2 regions of the Peribacillus sp. JNUCC41 genome follow, and region 2 is predicted to be linked to the other one. Evidence: riboswitches for the same ligand, from Rfam matches in the RefSeq annotation. Region 2 holds a riboswitch; the other holds the start of a gene.
What was found. A riboswitch is a leader RNA that binds a small molecule or an ion and turns the genes downstream of it on or off. The one in region 2 is predicted to bind lysine.

Region 1: it holds a riboswitch for lysine, as region 2 does, so the genes downstream of both, JNUCC41_RS01080 (aspartate kinase) here and JNUCC41_RS07100 (amino acid permease) in region 2, are expected to answer to the same signal.

The regions. Positions count from the first base shown of each region.
Region 1 is NZ_CP062163.1:216,657-224,690, forward strand. Features, by position in the region: gene sdhA (succinate dehydrogenase flavoprotein subunit) at 1-597, opposite strand, end outside; gene JNUCC41_RS01070 (succinate dehydrogenase cytochrome b558 subunit) at 668-1,276, opposite strand; gene JNUCC41_RS01075 (YslB family protein) at 1,661-2,116, shown strand; gene JNUCC41_RS01080 (aspartate kinase) at 2,179-3,411, opposite strand; lysine riboswitch at 3,500-3,676, opposite strand; gene uvrC (excinuclease ABC subunit UvrC) at 3,738-5,510, opposite strand; gene trxA (thioredoxin) at 5,614-5,928, opposite strand; gene JNUCC41_RS01095 (electron transfer flavoprotein subunit alpha/FixB family protein) at 6,133-7,110, opposite strand; gene JNUCC41_RS01100 (electron transfer flavoprotein subunit beta/FixA family protein) at 7,181-7,954, opposite strand.
Region 2 is NZ_CP062163.1:1,409,005-1,417,038, reverse strand. Features, by position in the region: gene JNUCC41_RS07115 (GerAB/ArcD/ProY family transporter) at 1-528, shown strand, start outside; gene JNUCC41_RS07110 (Ger(x)C family spore germination protein) at 525-1,607, shown strand; gene JNUCC41_RS07105 (glycoside hydrolase family 13 protein) at 1,693-3,372, shown strand; gene JNUCC41_RS07100 (amino acid permease) at 3,412-4,863, opposite strand; lysine riboswitch at 4,959-5,144, opposite strand; gene JNUCC41_RS07095 (LacI family DNA-binding transcriptional regulator) at 5,400-6,362, opposite strand; gene JNUCC41_RS07090 (metal ABC transporter solute-binding protein, Zn/Mn family) at 7,028-7,951, shown strand; gene JNUCC41_RS07085 (metal ABC transporter ATP-binding protein) at 7,964-8,034, shown strand, end outside.

The sequences.
Region 1 (8,034 bases), 1.2 Mb from region 2:
AGGGCCGCCGCTCGCCATGATGACTGCGTCGCCAGGGAATGATTTGATTTCCATTGAAGTCAGGTTTTGAGCTACGATACCGCGTGCTGTTTGCTCATCATCGATAACAGCTCCAAGGAATTCCCAGCCTTCATATTTCGTTACAAGGCCTTCAACTTCATAACGGCGAACCTGCTCGTCCAATGCGTAAAGTAATTGCTGACCAGTTGTTGCACCAGCGAATGCTGTACGGCTATGTTGAGTACCACCGAAACGACGGAAATCAAGAAGACCTTCCGGAGTACGGTTGAACATTACACCCATACGGTCAAACATGTGGATGATCGATGGTGCTGCTTCGCACATCGCTTTAACCGGCGGTTGGTTAGCCAAGAAATCTCCGCCATAAACTGTATCGTCGAAGTGGATGTATGGAGAATCCCCTTCACCTTTTGTATTTACTGCCCCGTTAATTCCGCCTTGGGCACAAACTGAGTGAGAGCGTTTAACAGGCACTAAAGAAAATAAATCAACCTGTTGTCCCAGCTCTGCTGCTTTGATCGTAGCCATTAATCCAGCTAGACCTCCACCAACGATAACTATTTTACCTTTACCCAATTCTGTCACTCCCTTATTTCCATTAGCCAAGCTATGTTTTTCCTAATACTTATAAATGAACTCTATCTTCTTATACGAAAGCGAAAATTGCGCTAACTCCGATATAAGAAAGAAGAACGAAAACGATCAATGTAAAGTATGTCATGATTCTTTGCGATCTTGGTGAAACTGTCAGACCCCAGCTCACTGCAAATGACCATAATCCATTAGCAAAGTGGAAAATTGCTGAGATAATACCGACAATATAGAACCCGATCATGAATGGATTAGAGAAAATTTCTGCCATCATATCGAAATCAACTGTTGCCCCTAGAGCTGCTTGGACTCTAGTTTCCCAAATGTGCCAAACAAGGAAGATCAATGTTATGATTCCAGTCAAGCGTTGCAGCATGAACATCCAGTTACGGAAGAATCCAAATCTCCCCAAATTGTTTTTTGCTGTAAAGGCAATATAAATTCCGTATACAGCATGGAAAAGGATTGGTAGATAGATGACGACCCATTCAACCAAAAGCTTTACGGGCGTAAACTCAATCAAATGAACTGCCCCATTAAAAGTCTCTTCTCCCTTTGTTGCCATAAAGTTTACCGATAAATGAAAAATTAGGAATAGACCAATTGGAATTACTCCTAGAAGTGAATGAAGCCTGCGATTCCCAAACTCACGATTCTTTGCCACTAAGTGCCCCCCCTTAATTTGTGAAAAATCATGCAAAGATAATCTGGTGGCTACCTTTTATCTCCGCGTGAAAATATAGTATAGAGTCAAAAAAACTCCTCTATACTTCCTTTACAATTATGTGACATGTCCATTTTACTCCTGACTTCAATGTGCGTCAAGAAAACGGATACAAGAAATCTCTTTTTCAGAATAGATTTTATTGGTTTAAATTGTCAACTTTTAATCTATCAAGTATATATTTTGGAGAAATTACAAATTAATCTATTAATATCCCGCTATAATTTATCATTTTTTTCCATTTGTTATTTAAATAAATAAAAAACAGTATAATTTGCAAAAGAAATACGTTTATAATAGATTTACAGAAAGAGGCGATAAATTATGAAAAAAAATATTGCTGCTGCGATAGAAGAAGAGATTCAAACTGAAGAATTCAAAGTTCCAGCTTTCGGGTACGAATTAATCAGAGAAGTTCTATTGAACGATATTCTCGGAAAAGACTCTAATCAAATCCTCTATTGGGCAGGTAAACAATTAGCAAGAAAATTCCCATTGAATGGCGATCAGGAAGTTATTGAATTTTTCCAAAGTGCCGGATGGGGAAATCTGGAAATCCTGAAGTATACGAAACACGAGATGGAATTATCCCTGACGGGTGAAATAATCAGCCGCCGCCTGGACTTACACCCTGATTGTCACTTCCAGCTTGAAGCCGGTTTCCTTGCCGAGCAGTTTTCACTGCAAAAAAAATTCCTCAGCGAATCAACGGAAGAAATCAAACGCCGCGCAAAAAAAGTGATATTCACCATCCAATGGGATCCCAGAGATCCAATCTAATTAGCCCTTAAAACAGACTTACCCTTTTTACCGGAAGTCTGTTTTTTATTGGACTCCTGCACTTAAGCTAGCACATTTGCATGCTGACCAAGTTTAAATGCTTCATGAAGGGATTCAACCGCCTTCACCATTTCCTTTTCATTGACGACAGTCGAAACTTTAATTTCCGATGTGCTGACCATTTTCACCTGGATGCCTGTATTGGCCATCACTTCAAACATCTCGGCAGCCACTCCGGGATTGGATACCATACCAGATCCGACGATGGACACTTTGGCCAACCCGCTCTCCGTTTCGACCCGGTCGAATCCCAATTGTTCTTTATTATTTTCCAGCACGATCAAGGCCGCTTCCGTATCTTCACTTTTTGTGGAAAAAGATAGATTGGTCGTATCCTCGGCTGTCATGCTTTGTATGATGATGTCCACATTAATTTGGTTTTTCGCAAGTGTCGTAAAGATTGTGGATAATGCACCAAGTGATTGGGGCAAACCATAAATTGTGACCCTCGTAATACTGTCTTCAAAAGCAATGCCGCGTACAATTAAATTTTCTTCCATAGTTGCTTCCTCCTCAATGATCGTTCCTGACTCTCTCACCATGCTTGAACGGACTTCAAGCGGAATTTGATAATTTTTTGCATATTCGACTGCCCTTGGATGAAGGACGCCCGCCCCCAGGTTGGCAAGTTCCAGCATTTCATCGTAAGAAATGGATTGGAGTTTTCGCGCGCCTTTTATGTAGCGTGGATCCGTTGTGAAAACACCCGTTACATCCGTATAAATATCGCATCTATCCGCATTTAGCGCGGCGGCGATGGCAACCGCCGTCGTATCGGAACCGCCTCGCCCCAAGGTAGTGATTTCCCCATTTACGTCGTTACCTTGGAAACCGGCCACAACCACTATTTTCTTCCGTTGAAGCTGAGCTTGGATCCTTGAAGCATCGATGTTTAAAATTCGGGCATTCCCATGAACGGATTCCGTTTGCATGCCAGCCTGCCAGCCAGTATACGAAATGGCTTCATGCCCTTCTTCAATCAATGCCATCGTTAACAGGGAAATCGTTACCTGTTCCCCAGTAGTCAATAGCATATCCATTTCCCTTTTGCTCGGGTTTCCGGAAATATCACGGGCCATGGCAACCAATTGGTCCGTTGTTTTCCCCATGGCTGAAACAACGACGACTACCTCATTTCCATTCTCCGCTTCCTCGATTACCCGATTGGCAACATTTTTGATTTTTTCTACGCTACCGACGGATGTTCCGCCGAATTTTTGAACGATTAATGCCATCCTCATGCACCCTCTCTACTTTTTAGGCAATAAAAAAAGCAATGAGAAATATCTCATTGCTGTGATCACATATCCAATACTGTAAACACAGTGAGATAGCTCTCCAGGGTATAAACCCTGACAATCCGCCATTTATTAAATGTCGGACCAGGAAAACAAGGTATGAGTCTTGTCTTCCTTCGGCGTCATCCCCTTTCAAAACCTTTCATGGAAGCTCATACTTCTCCAGGTCTTTACTCTTGAATTCCGCACCTCTATCAGCACTTTTAAGTTGTCTAGTTAAAAATTCCTTTTAATCATAGCATAGTGATTTATCGGTAGCAAGATTATTCTTGTAATTTTCTAACGATTCCCTCGGCTACCCCTTTTGGCATACCAGCTTCCATGATTTCCTCGACTGTTGCCTCTTTGATTTTCTTCAATGATCCAAAATGCCTTAATAATTGCTTCCTTCTTTTTTCCCCGACTCCTGGAATATCATCAAGCTGGGAGTGAACCGCATTTTTCCCACGCAGCTGGCGATGAAAAGTAATAGCGAACCGATGCACTTCATCCTGAATTCTTTGCAATAGGTAAAATTCCTGGCTCCGAGAATCAAGAGGTACGATTTCAAGAGGATTTCCGATCATCAATTGCGATGTCCTATGCTTTTCATCCTTAATGAGGCCTGAAAGCGGAATCTCAAGGCCCAATTCATTCTCCAAAATATCCCGAACGGCTTCGACATGTCCCTTTCCGCCATCAATGATGATCAAGTCCGGAAGCGGCAGCCCTTCTTTCAATACTCGTGAATACCTTCTTCTGACCACTTCACGCATCGATTCATAATCATCAGGTCCTTGGACCGTCTTGATCTTATATTTTCGGTACTCTCTTTTTTCCGGCTTCCCATCAATGAACACGACTAAAGCGGAAACAGGGTCACTTCCCTGGATATTGGAGTTATCGAAAGCTTCAATTCGATGCGGGGTGTAGATACCCAGTTGGTTCCCGAGGTTTTCCACCGCATTGATCGTTCTTTCTTCATCCCTTTCAATCAAAGAGAATTTTTCCTGAAGGGCGATGGAGGCATTTTTATTCGCCAATTTAAGCATGTCTTTTTTCGCCCCCCTTTTGGGGTGAATCGTTTTGACCCCAAGCAGTCCTTCGGCCATTTCGGCATCCACTGATTCAGGCAGCAAGATTTCCTTTGGTTTAAAATGGTTCGTAATCTCGTAAAATTGACCGAGGAATGTAAGAAGTTCCTGTTCGGGTTCATCATAGACCGGAAAAAGTGAAACATCCCTTTCTATTAATTTACCCTGCCGAACAAAAAATACCTGTACGCACATCCAGCCTTTATCATAGGCAAACCCAAATACATCCCTGTCGATGAAATCGGTCGTCATCATTTTTTGCTTCTCCATCGTAATATCAATGTGGGCAATCTTGTCACGGAACTCCTTGGCCCTCTCGAAATCGAGCTCTTCTGATGCCACTAGCATTTTTTCAGTCAGTTCTTTTTTTATTTCAGTATGCCCGCCGTTCAAGAACCGGTTGATATCATCCACCATTTTTTTATATTCCTGTTCCTCTACTTCATATACACATGGGGCCAGGCACTGTCCAAGATGATAGTAGAGACAAACGCGATCTGGTAATGTATTGCATTTTCTTAGGGGATAGATGCGGTCGAGCAATTTTTTCGTTTCGTTAGCTGCAAATGCATTCGGATAAGGACCGAAATATTTCCCTTTGTCTTTTTTTACTTTTCGCGTAATGATTAGACGTGGGTGGCGTTCCGCAGTCAGCTTGATGAAAGGATACGTCTTATCATCCTTTAGCATGACATTATATTTTGGGTCATGTTTTTTGATTAAGTTCAACTCTAAAATAAGAGCCTCGATATTGGAAGAGGTGACGATGTATTCGAAATCCTCAATCTCATTCACGAGCCGAAATGTTTTTCCATCATGAGATCCCGTAAAATAAGACCGGACACGATTTTTCAACACCTTCGCTTTGCCTACATATATGATCGTTCCCTGACGATCCTTCATTAAATAACAACCAGGTTGATCGGGAAGAAGGGCAAGTTTATTCTTTATTTGTTGATTCATGCATTCAGCCTCCTGTTCTCCCATTTTTACAATCATTATATATCAAGATAGCGAAAAAAGCTTCAAGTCCGCAGACTTGAAGCTTTTTTTAGCTATCTTACTATTACGCGTGTTTTGCAATAAGTTCAGCAAGTGCTTCTTTAGGTTGGAAACCAACAACCTTATCAACCACTTCACCGTCTTTAAGGACGATTAATGTCGGGATGCTCATTACACCGAATTTTCCTGCTGTTTCTTGGTTTTCATCTACATCCACTTTTACGATTTTTGCTTTATCGCCAATTTCAGTATCAAGCTCTTGAAGAACTGGAGCGATCATTTTACAAGGTCCGCACCATGGAGCCCAAAAATCTACAAGAACAACACCTTCGCTAGTATCTGTTGTGAAAGTTTGGTCAGTTGCATTTACAATAGCCATATATATTTCCTCCTCAAATTTACTCAAATAACTAAAGACAGTATACCATTGTTGCTCGAATCGATGCTAATATTTTGCTTCAGTGGTAGGATGTCCAAAAAAAGAATAAATATGCAGGCCGAAGTCCTTTCCTCTTAGCCCAAAGAAAGGGGCAAGACATGTATCGGCTTATGCCAAATGCCTTGCCCCCTAATTTGTATTATTTTAAGCGTTAACTTTTAGTTTTTTGAATTCTTCCGTAAGTAATGGAACGACTTCGAAAAGGTCTCCGACAATTCCGTAATCAGCTACATTGAATATGTTAGCTTCCGGATCTTTATTGATGGCAACGATAACCTTGGAGTTGGACATACCCGCTAAATGCTGGATCGCACCGGAAATTCCGCAGGCGATATAAAGGTCAGGTGTTACGACTTTACCCGTTTGCCCGATTTGCAAAGAGTAATCGCAATAGTCCGCATCACATGCTCCGCGGGAAGCTCCTACCGCTCCGCCAAGAACTTGTGCAAGTTCCTTTAATGGTTCAAAACCATCTTCACTTTTCACGCCCCGTCCACCTGCGATGATTACTTTCGCTTCTGAAAGGTCGACCCCTTCACTAGCTTTTCTGACAACATCTTTAATGATTGTGCGTAAATCCTTAATGTCCACACTTAATGTAGAAACATCACCAGAGCGGGACTCATCTTTAGCTAATGGTTCGATATTGTTCGGACGGATTGTCGCGAAAATCACGCCATCCGTAACAATTTTCTTTTCAAATGCTTTACCAGAATATATCGGGCGGGTGAAAACGATATTTCCGCCTTCTTCTTCAATAAATGTAACGTCCGAGATCAAACCTGATTCAAGCTTTCCAGCCAATTTAGGTGCAAGGTCTTTTCCTAGGGCCGTATGTCCAAAGAAAATGCCTTCTGGCTTTTCCTGCTCGATGACGGCAAGCAAGCTTTGCGCATATCCATCTGAAGTATATTGTTTCAATTGGTCATTTTCCACTGCGACAACCCGGTCCGCGCCATACTGGATCAATTCATTCCCGAAATTTTGAACACTGTCACCAACTAAAACACCTACGATTTCCCCGCCATCTGCAGCAAGTTTAGCCGCACCGATAGCTTCAAATGATACATTTCTTAGTGAACCGTCACGAACTTCGCCCAATACAAGAAACTTTCTAGCCATTTATAAAAACCTCCTGTGCTCTATTTTTCATTTTTGTCGTGTGTATTGTTTTGAAAAGTACCGTTTAAGATTAAATCACTTTTGCTTCACTGCGTAATAATTGAACAAGTTCGCTAACTTGATCACTGATTTCTCCGTCCAATACTTTTCCAGCTTCTTTTTTAGCAGGAAGGTAAATTTCAATCGTTTTTGTTTTTGCCTCAACATCTTCTTCTTCCAGATCCAGGTCATCCAATTCCAATTCTTCAAGCGGTTTTTTCTTTGCTTTCATGATTCCTGGCAATGAAGGGTAACGCGGCTCATTAAGCCCTTGTTGAGCTGTCACCAACAATGGAAGGGATGCTTCGATCGTTTCGGAGTCCCCTTCGACATCACGGATAACGCTTACATTTCCATTTGCTATGTCCAGTTTAGTAATGGTTGTAATATAAGGAATTTCTAAAATTTCGGCAACGCGTGGCCCCACTTGACCAGAACCGCCATCGATTGCTACGTTTCCTGCAATGATTAAATCGGCATTTTTACCTTTTAAGTATTCACCTATAATTTTGGCAGTCGTGAATTGGTCGCCATTTTCTATGTCGTCTTCTATATTTATCAATACGGCTTTGTCAGCACCCATTGCCAGCGCTGTACGTAATTGCTTTTCGGCCTCTTCGGTTCCGACAGAAATAACCGTCACTTCGCCGCCTTGTGCATCACGTACCTGGATTGCTTCTTCAACCGCATACTCATCGTATGGATTAATGATGAATTCTGCTCCATCCTCATTAATTTTCCCATTGGATAGTGTAATTTTTTCTTCTGTATCAAATGTTCTTTTCAGCAGTACATAAATGTTCACGATAATACCTCCCGAATGATTTGAGTTTTGAAGATTATGAATTTTATTGATATATAGTATTGTTCTACAGATTTCATCAA
Region 2 (8,034 bases):
AAGAAAATGACCCTGAATTACCTTGGTTTTGAATTACTCCTCATTTATTACCCTTTCATTAAAAACCGTGAAAAATCTCAAAAGTGGGCCCATTTAGGGGCGGTGTTTACTATGACGATATATTTAGTATCCATCATTGTTTCATTAGCCTACTATCATCAAGATCAACTGAAAGATGTTATATGGGCAACTTTGACGTTATGGAAAATTGTAGACCTTCCATTCATTGAAAGGTTCGAATACATAGGGATTTCCGTTTGGCTGTTCATGGTGCTGCCGAATGTTTGCATAGGGGTTTGGGCAGCGAGCAGGACAGCTAAAAGAGTATTTGGACTAAGGCAAAGAAAGATGTTGGTCTTCATTCTGCTGATCATTTTAGTTTCCTGCATTTTCTTGGATAACCGCTATAGAATCGATGAGTTTAACACGATAAGTTCGGAAATTGGTTTTTATATCATTTATTTGTATCTTCCTCTCTTATTCATATGGCAGTCGATTGTCTATAAAGTCAGGGGGCATAAATCGTGAAAATCCGACTTATCTTGATAATATTGGCAAGTTTCCTGATGACGGCTTGCGGCGTGGAAAAACAAATATTAGAAGATATTTTAATTGCTGAAGTCGTAGGTTATGATGATGCCGAAGGCAAAAAGATCAAAGGTACGGTCGTTGTCAGCGTGCCTCAGCCTGGGAAGGAAGCAAATCTAGGTAAAGAAGTATATGAAGCGGTCTCCCATGATATAAAGGCAGCCCGTCAGCAGAAAAATGCAAAAACGCCATACCCGATTGTCGGTGGTAGACTGACGGTTATTCTCTATGGTGAAGAATTGGCAGGCAATGGGTTGAATGATTATGTCGATACATATAGGCGTGACCCAATGGTGGGAAGGAATTTGTATTTAGCGGTCGTTCATGGCAAAGCGGAGGATGTAGTTAAAATGGAGCCGAAGTTGATTAAAACTCCAGGGGTTCAAGTGAAAGAACTGATCGAACAGAATATAAAGACTAATTTGCCTAATGTGGATCTTCACAGGTATTTATATGCGTGTCATGGTAAAGGAATCGATCCGGTCTTGCCCTTATTGGAAACGGCAGGGGACCAAATAAGGGTAAAAGGGATCGCCCTGTTTAAAAAGGATCGTTATATTGGTAAATATATTCCATATGAGGACGGATTTTTATTTAAAGTCCTTACTGAAAACTTTAGGATGGGGAGTTATGAAATTAAATGGAAGGAAAATGATTTTACAGATATCAATAACGTGGAGTCACGTGTCCATTATCATATTTCGGATGCAAATCAAGACCCTAAGGTCAGGATTGAAGTGAAATTAAAAGCGAGTCTGCTGGAGGTCCAAGGCTACGACTTGGGCAAAGCGGTCGACCTGAATAAAATAGAGGCCAGGGCCGAGCATGTCATTGGAAAAAAATTAAATGAGATGGTAGCCATGTTTCAGGAGAACAATATCGATCCGATTGCAATCGGTGATCATGCTAAAAGTAGTACAAGAAATTTCGATCAGGAACATTGGGAGAAGGCATATCCTTATATTCCAATCGAGGTAGATCTGGATATTGAAATGATTCAAACGGGAATAGCTGAATAAAAGGAGAATATTCTGAAGTTTTTCCCTTTATAATAGGGGTATTGGTGTAATGATCATATCAATGCGGCCAAAGAGGGGGAAAGACATGGACAAAGCATGGTGGAAAGAGGCAGTTGTGTATCAAGTGTATCCAAGGAGTTTTATGGATAGTGATGGTGATGGGATAGGGGATATAAACGGGATCTTGATGAAACTCGATTATTTACAAGAGCTGGGTGTGAACGTGATATGGCTATCCCCTGTTTATCAATCTCCCAATGATGACAATGGGTACGATATCAGTGATTATAAATCAATCATGACTGAGTTCGGGACCATGGCTGATTTCGATAGGTTGTTGAAGGCGGTTCATGAACGTGGAATGAAGATCATGATGGACCTGGTGATCAACCATTCTTCTGATGAACATCCGTGGTTCAAGGAATCCCGATCCTCAAAAGATAATCCGAAACGCGATTATTATATTTGGAAACCTGGAAGGAATGGAAAGGAACCAAATAATTGGGAATCCGTTTTTAAAGGTTCAGCATGGGAATATGATGAAGGAACCGATGAATATTATTTACATTTATTCAGCAGGAAACAACCGGATTTAAACTGGGAGAACCCTAAGCTCCGTGAAGAGATCTACAGCATCATGACTTGGTGGCTGGATAAGGGTGTCGATGGCTTTCGGATGGATGTCATCAATTTCCTTTCAAAAGATCAAAGCTATTCAGATGGAGCCGTTCATCATGAGAAACAGTATGGCGATGGAAGCCCCTTTTTCCTGAACGGCCCGCGCATACATGAGTTTTTGCAGGAAATCAATCAACGGGCACTTTCTGGACATGACGTGATCACAGTTGGGGAGATGCCAGGCGTCACACCGGAGGAGGCCCAATTGTTCACAGGTAAAGATCGTGGTGAGCTACATATGGTCTTTCAATTCGAACATATGGATTTGGGGAGTGGACCGGCAGGGAAATGGAGTAATGATAAGTGGAAGCTTACCGATTTAAAGCGAATTCTCTCTAAGTGGCAGACTGGTTTGGAGGGGGATGGATGGAACAGTTTATACTGGAACAACCATGATCAGCCCCGGATTGTCTCAAGGTTTGGTGATGATGGAAAGTATCGTATTGAAAGCGCAAAGATGCTTGCAGCTTGCCTTCATATGCTTCAAGGGACACCCTATATATATCAAGGGGAAGAGCTGGGCATGACCAATGTTGCATTTGAGGGCATCGATGATTACTGTGATATCGAAACATTGAATTCATATGAAGAACTCGTCAATTCGCATGGCTGGTCAAAAGAGCGGATGATGTCAGCCATCCACGCCCGAAGCAGGGATAATGCGAGGACACCGATTCAGTGGAATGACTCCCGGAACGCAGGATTCACGAAAGGGACGCCTTGGATTAAGGTTAATCCCAATTTTCCAGAGATTAATGCAGAAAAAGCCTATAATGATCCGAATTCCATTTTTCATTTTTATAAAAAGCTTATCCAAATACGAAAGAAACATGAAATCGTCGTTTATGGCCGTTTTGAACTGCTATGGCCGGATGATGAACGAATATTTGCCTACACGAGATCGTTTGAAGAAGAAAAGCTGTTGGTGCTATGTAACTTTAAAGAAGAGGATGCCTCCTATACTTTGCCTGAAGAGCTGCATGCATATTCAGCCACAAGGCTGATAGGCAATTATGATCAGGAAGAAGAAGGAATCTCCAGCAAACCTCTGCGTCCATATGAATGCCGTGTTTATCATTTGAAATGAAAAAAGGACCTGTTCTCCTTAGAACAGGTCCTTTACGCATTATTTTGATTTAAGATCACATTCCTCCAGGGGAATGATTTTCGTTTTATGCTTGATTTTATAGCCGAACCATAGGGCGAAAAATAAAATTAAGCCAATGTAGGAAACAAACATTGAATTCCAGTCGATTCCATCGCTGCTGAAAGCTTGATAGCCTTGTCCGATGATAATGATAAGGCAAAGGACAAGTGCGAATATAGGCCCGAATGGGAAGCCTTTTGCTCGGAATGGTAAAGCATTCATATCAAGGCCTTGAGCTGCGTAAGCTTTGCGGAATCGATAATGGGCAACCGCGATCCCGACCCAGGTGACGAATCCCGCCATGCCTGAAGCGTTCAATAACCAGATATAAACCACGCCATCACCGAAAAATGAAGCTAAGAATGCAACGCAGCCTACTAAAGAAGTCACGATAAGTGCATTCACGGGTACTCCTCTTTTATCTAACTTGCCTAGGAATTTCGGTGCTTTCCCATCACGTGCCAAGTCCCATAGCATACGGGTTGAAGCGTACATGCCAGAGTTACCGGCAGAGAGTACGGATGATAGAATGATCGCGTTCATGATGGATGCAGCAAATGCAAGGCCTGCCCGTTCAAATACAAGCGTGAATGGACTTACGGCAACATCTTCACTCAATAAACGTGAATCGGTAAACGGAATGATCATTCCAATTACAAAAATGGCAAGGATATAGAATAAGATGATGCGCCAGAAAACGGATCTGATCGCCTTTGGGATATTTTTTTCTGGATCCTCACTTTCACCAGCAGTCACTCCAAGCAATTCCGTTCCTTGGAATGAAAAGCCGGCAGCCATGAATACGCCCAGGATCGTGAAGAACCCACCGTTAAAGGGACCTTCGCCCATTGTGAAATTTGAAAAACCAATTGGGTCTTTCCCACCCATGATCCCGAGAATGATCAGTACACCCGTGATCAAGAAAATGACGACTGTCACGACTTTGATCATGGCAAACCAGAATTCTGCCTCCCCGAAACCTTTAACTGACATGTAATTGATAAGAAACATAGTGATTAATGCAATGGCACTCCAGATAATTGAAGGACTATCCGGGAACCAGAACTTCATAATTAAGACAACGGCTGCCAATTCAGCGGCAATGGTGATTGCCCAGTTATACCAGTAGTTCCAACCAATCGCAAAACCGAAAGACGGATCGACGAATTTGGATGCATAGACACGGAATGAACCGGCCACTGGCATGAACGCTGCCATTTCTGCAAGACTTGTCATTAAGTAATAAACCATGATGCCGATGACTGCGTATGCCACCAAGGCACCGCCGGGACCGGCTGAATGAATGGCACCGCCACTTGCTAAAAATAAACCTGTTCCAATCGTTCCACCTAATGAAATCATCATTAAATGACGCGCTTTCAGGCTCCTTTTCAGTTCAGTAGGGCTTGATGCTGATTGTGAATTTGACAATTGATGTTACACTCCTTTTTATTGGAAGGGAACGAAAAATAAAAAACAGCAGTCGAAAAAGATCGACGGCTGTTTATAATAAACCCGTTTATCCTTCCGAAGATAGCTCCCCACGCTTTTTTGAAAAAGCGTGACAGTGGTGTTCCTGTTCGGTAACACCGCCAGCAAGAATATACATGGAATATACCCTTACTTCGGCAATTTATCCTTTCAAACGGAGTCTTGAATTTTCCAGAATCTCGTCCGTTTTACTTTTATAAGCTGCAGCCTCTAACTCATCGGTAAATGAGGAAGTATTCAATTTTCTAAAATCGTTGCGCCAGCTTGTAAGTGACGTCAGACGATAGTTCTCATGAAATTCATGCAATCGCTAATAGATTGCTAGTAATTGAGTAAACTTTACTATATCAAAATTATAAAATAATCTCATGAATATCGCAATGATTATTTTATGTGGTTATTTTTTCCTAGTTAATGAATGATGGCGGCAAGGAAGAATTCAAATGGCTATATACCAAAATAAAGCATGGAGATCATTAAACGGTCCTTCTTTTTATAAGGGCGTAGTCCAGTTTTACATGTTTGACCACCTCAGGATTCTCAAATAGGTCCACAGCCATTTTCCCAATCCATTCCAGCGGCAAGGAAATGGTCGTGATGTCGAGCATTTCACCCAGGCTATCATTATTGAAACCGAGAATGGCCACATCCTCCGGGACCCTTATACCCGATTTCTTAGCGGTGAGAATGAAGCCAGCCGCCGTGTCATCATTCGTGATGATGATGGCTTCAGGTTTATCCATCATCGAATTCCATTCCTGAAACAATTGTTCACCGTCTTTGATGTGATAACTGCCTTCAAACAGCCATTCTTTATTGTTTATCAGTTGATGTTTACTCATGATATCGTTAAAGGCCTTTGTACGATGGGAACTATTTCTGCTCTTTTTACGGCCGAGGCTGTATCCGATTTTCTTATATCCTTTAGCAATCACGTACTCAAGGGCACAGGAGAAAGCTGCATAATGATCAATGCTGATGGATGAGAATTCAGCCTGGGCCGTATCTTCACACAAAATGATTGGTCCGTATTTTTGATATTCCAAAAGGATTTTCATTTCCGAAATCCTTGAACAAACGATAATGCCATCGAGCTGCTTCATTTGCAGCATATTAAAAGCCTCGATTTCCTTCTCTCTGTCATAGTTTGTTTGAAAGATGACGATATGACAGCCAATTGCATTTGCCTGTTTAGTGATTCCGTTAACGATTGCCCCGTAATATGGGTGATTGTTGAAGGGGATGATGATGCCGATAAGATTGGTTTTACCTTTTGAAAGATGAATGGCATTTATGTTTCTCGTATAATTCAAACGATCGATGGCCTCCAAGACGCTCTTTCTTTTATCTGGGCTTACATATGGATGATCATTCAATACACGGGACACTGTTGAGACAGATACACCGGCACATTGAGCTATTTCTTTAATATTTGTCATGGTATCACCGTTTTTTCTTTTTTTATATTGTACAGTATGAAACCCATTTCAGGGCAAGAGGACAGTGTGGGGCTGCTGAAGATTTCTTCAAATAAGGTCTTGTTCTGGTATGGGTTTCATCCTTTAAGATTGTTTTAAGTCTTAGAGGAGGAGGAGACCATGATGTTCCAAACTTTAATCACCCTTTTTGTGCTTTGCGGAATCGAATTGGGATTTGCGTACTTGGCAATTTCCTTGAAAAAGTGAGTGGCAATGCACATGGAATGCGTAAAATCAGCGTTTACTCGTGAATTTTGGCACTTTACTCGTAAAATCAGCGCATTTACCCGTGAATTTCACAACGTTCCGAAATAGCCCCCATAGTTTATATTCACCATTAGAACCCCACAATATAAATATAACTTCAGAGTTTGTTTCATGTACGGCATGACCAACTGTCAGGAAGCTCCCCAGTAGAGATTCCTGACAGTTTTTTCATGTGTGAAAGTCATTGTCCTTTTTGAAGTGTTTGAAAAAATAGTTGCACTTTTTTGTATATTTGTGTATAGTATGAAATAAGTTGTATAGAGGAAACTTTTTAGCGTTTACGACAATGTAAAAATTTTTACACTTATTTTTGCACATGGCAAACTATTTTAGAAAGAGGAAAAAGGGAGGGAGTATGGATGGGTTTTCTGAAATCTATTGGGAGCGTGATTGCTGCATTGCTGATTTTAGCGGGGTGTGGCAATGATACGGTTGGAAGTGATAAAGGCAATGGTAAGCTGAATATCATTGCAACAACGGGAATGATTGGAGATTTGGTTGAGAATATCGGCGGTAAACATGTCGAGGTCACCAGTTTAATGGGTCCGGGAGTCGACCCCCATCTATATAAAGCGACACAGGGTGATGTTAAGACACTGGATTCGGCTGATATGATTTTTTATAACGGTGTGCATCTTGAAGGGAAAATGACGGATATATTTGAAATGATGAGCAAGGATAAACCGACGATTGCCGTAACGGAGGGCTTCAAGGGGAACCAACTTCGCAAAGTGAGTGCATCGGAACATGATCCCCACGTATGGTTTGATGTTAAGCTTTGGATCGTTGCGGCGGAGGCAGTGGAGAAAGAATTGATTGCCAATGATCCGGACCATGAAGCAGAGTTTCGCGAAAATTATGAAGAGTACGTTCTGCAATTGGAGGAACTCGATAAATATGTTCAAGACGAAATTAATAAAATACCAAAAAATCAGCGGGTGCTCGTTACAGCACATGATGCTTTTGGGTACTACGGTCAGTCATACGGCCTGGACGTAAGAGGGCTCCAAGGGATCAATACATTATCGGAATATGGATCAAAAGATGTGACGGATATGCGGAATTATCTTGTGAAGAACAAAATTAAAGCGATTTTCATTGAGTCAAGCGTACCAAGGAAGGCCATCGAGGCTGTCATTCAAGGAGCAGATAAGCAGGGTCACAAAGTGAAAATCGGCGGTGAATTGTTCTCGGATGCCATGGGTGAAAAAGGGACGGAAGAAGGAACGTATATCGGAATGGTCCGTCATAATACCGATACAATCGTCCGTGCTTTGAAATAAGGGGGAGAAACTATGAATCTAGCAGCTTTGAAGGTCGAGAATTTAACGATTGCTTATCATAAGAAGCCTGTTATCGAAGATGT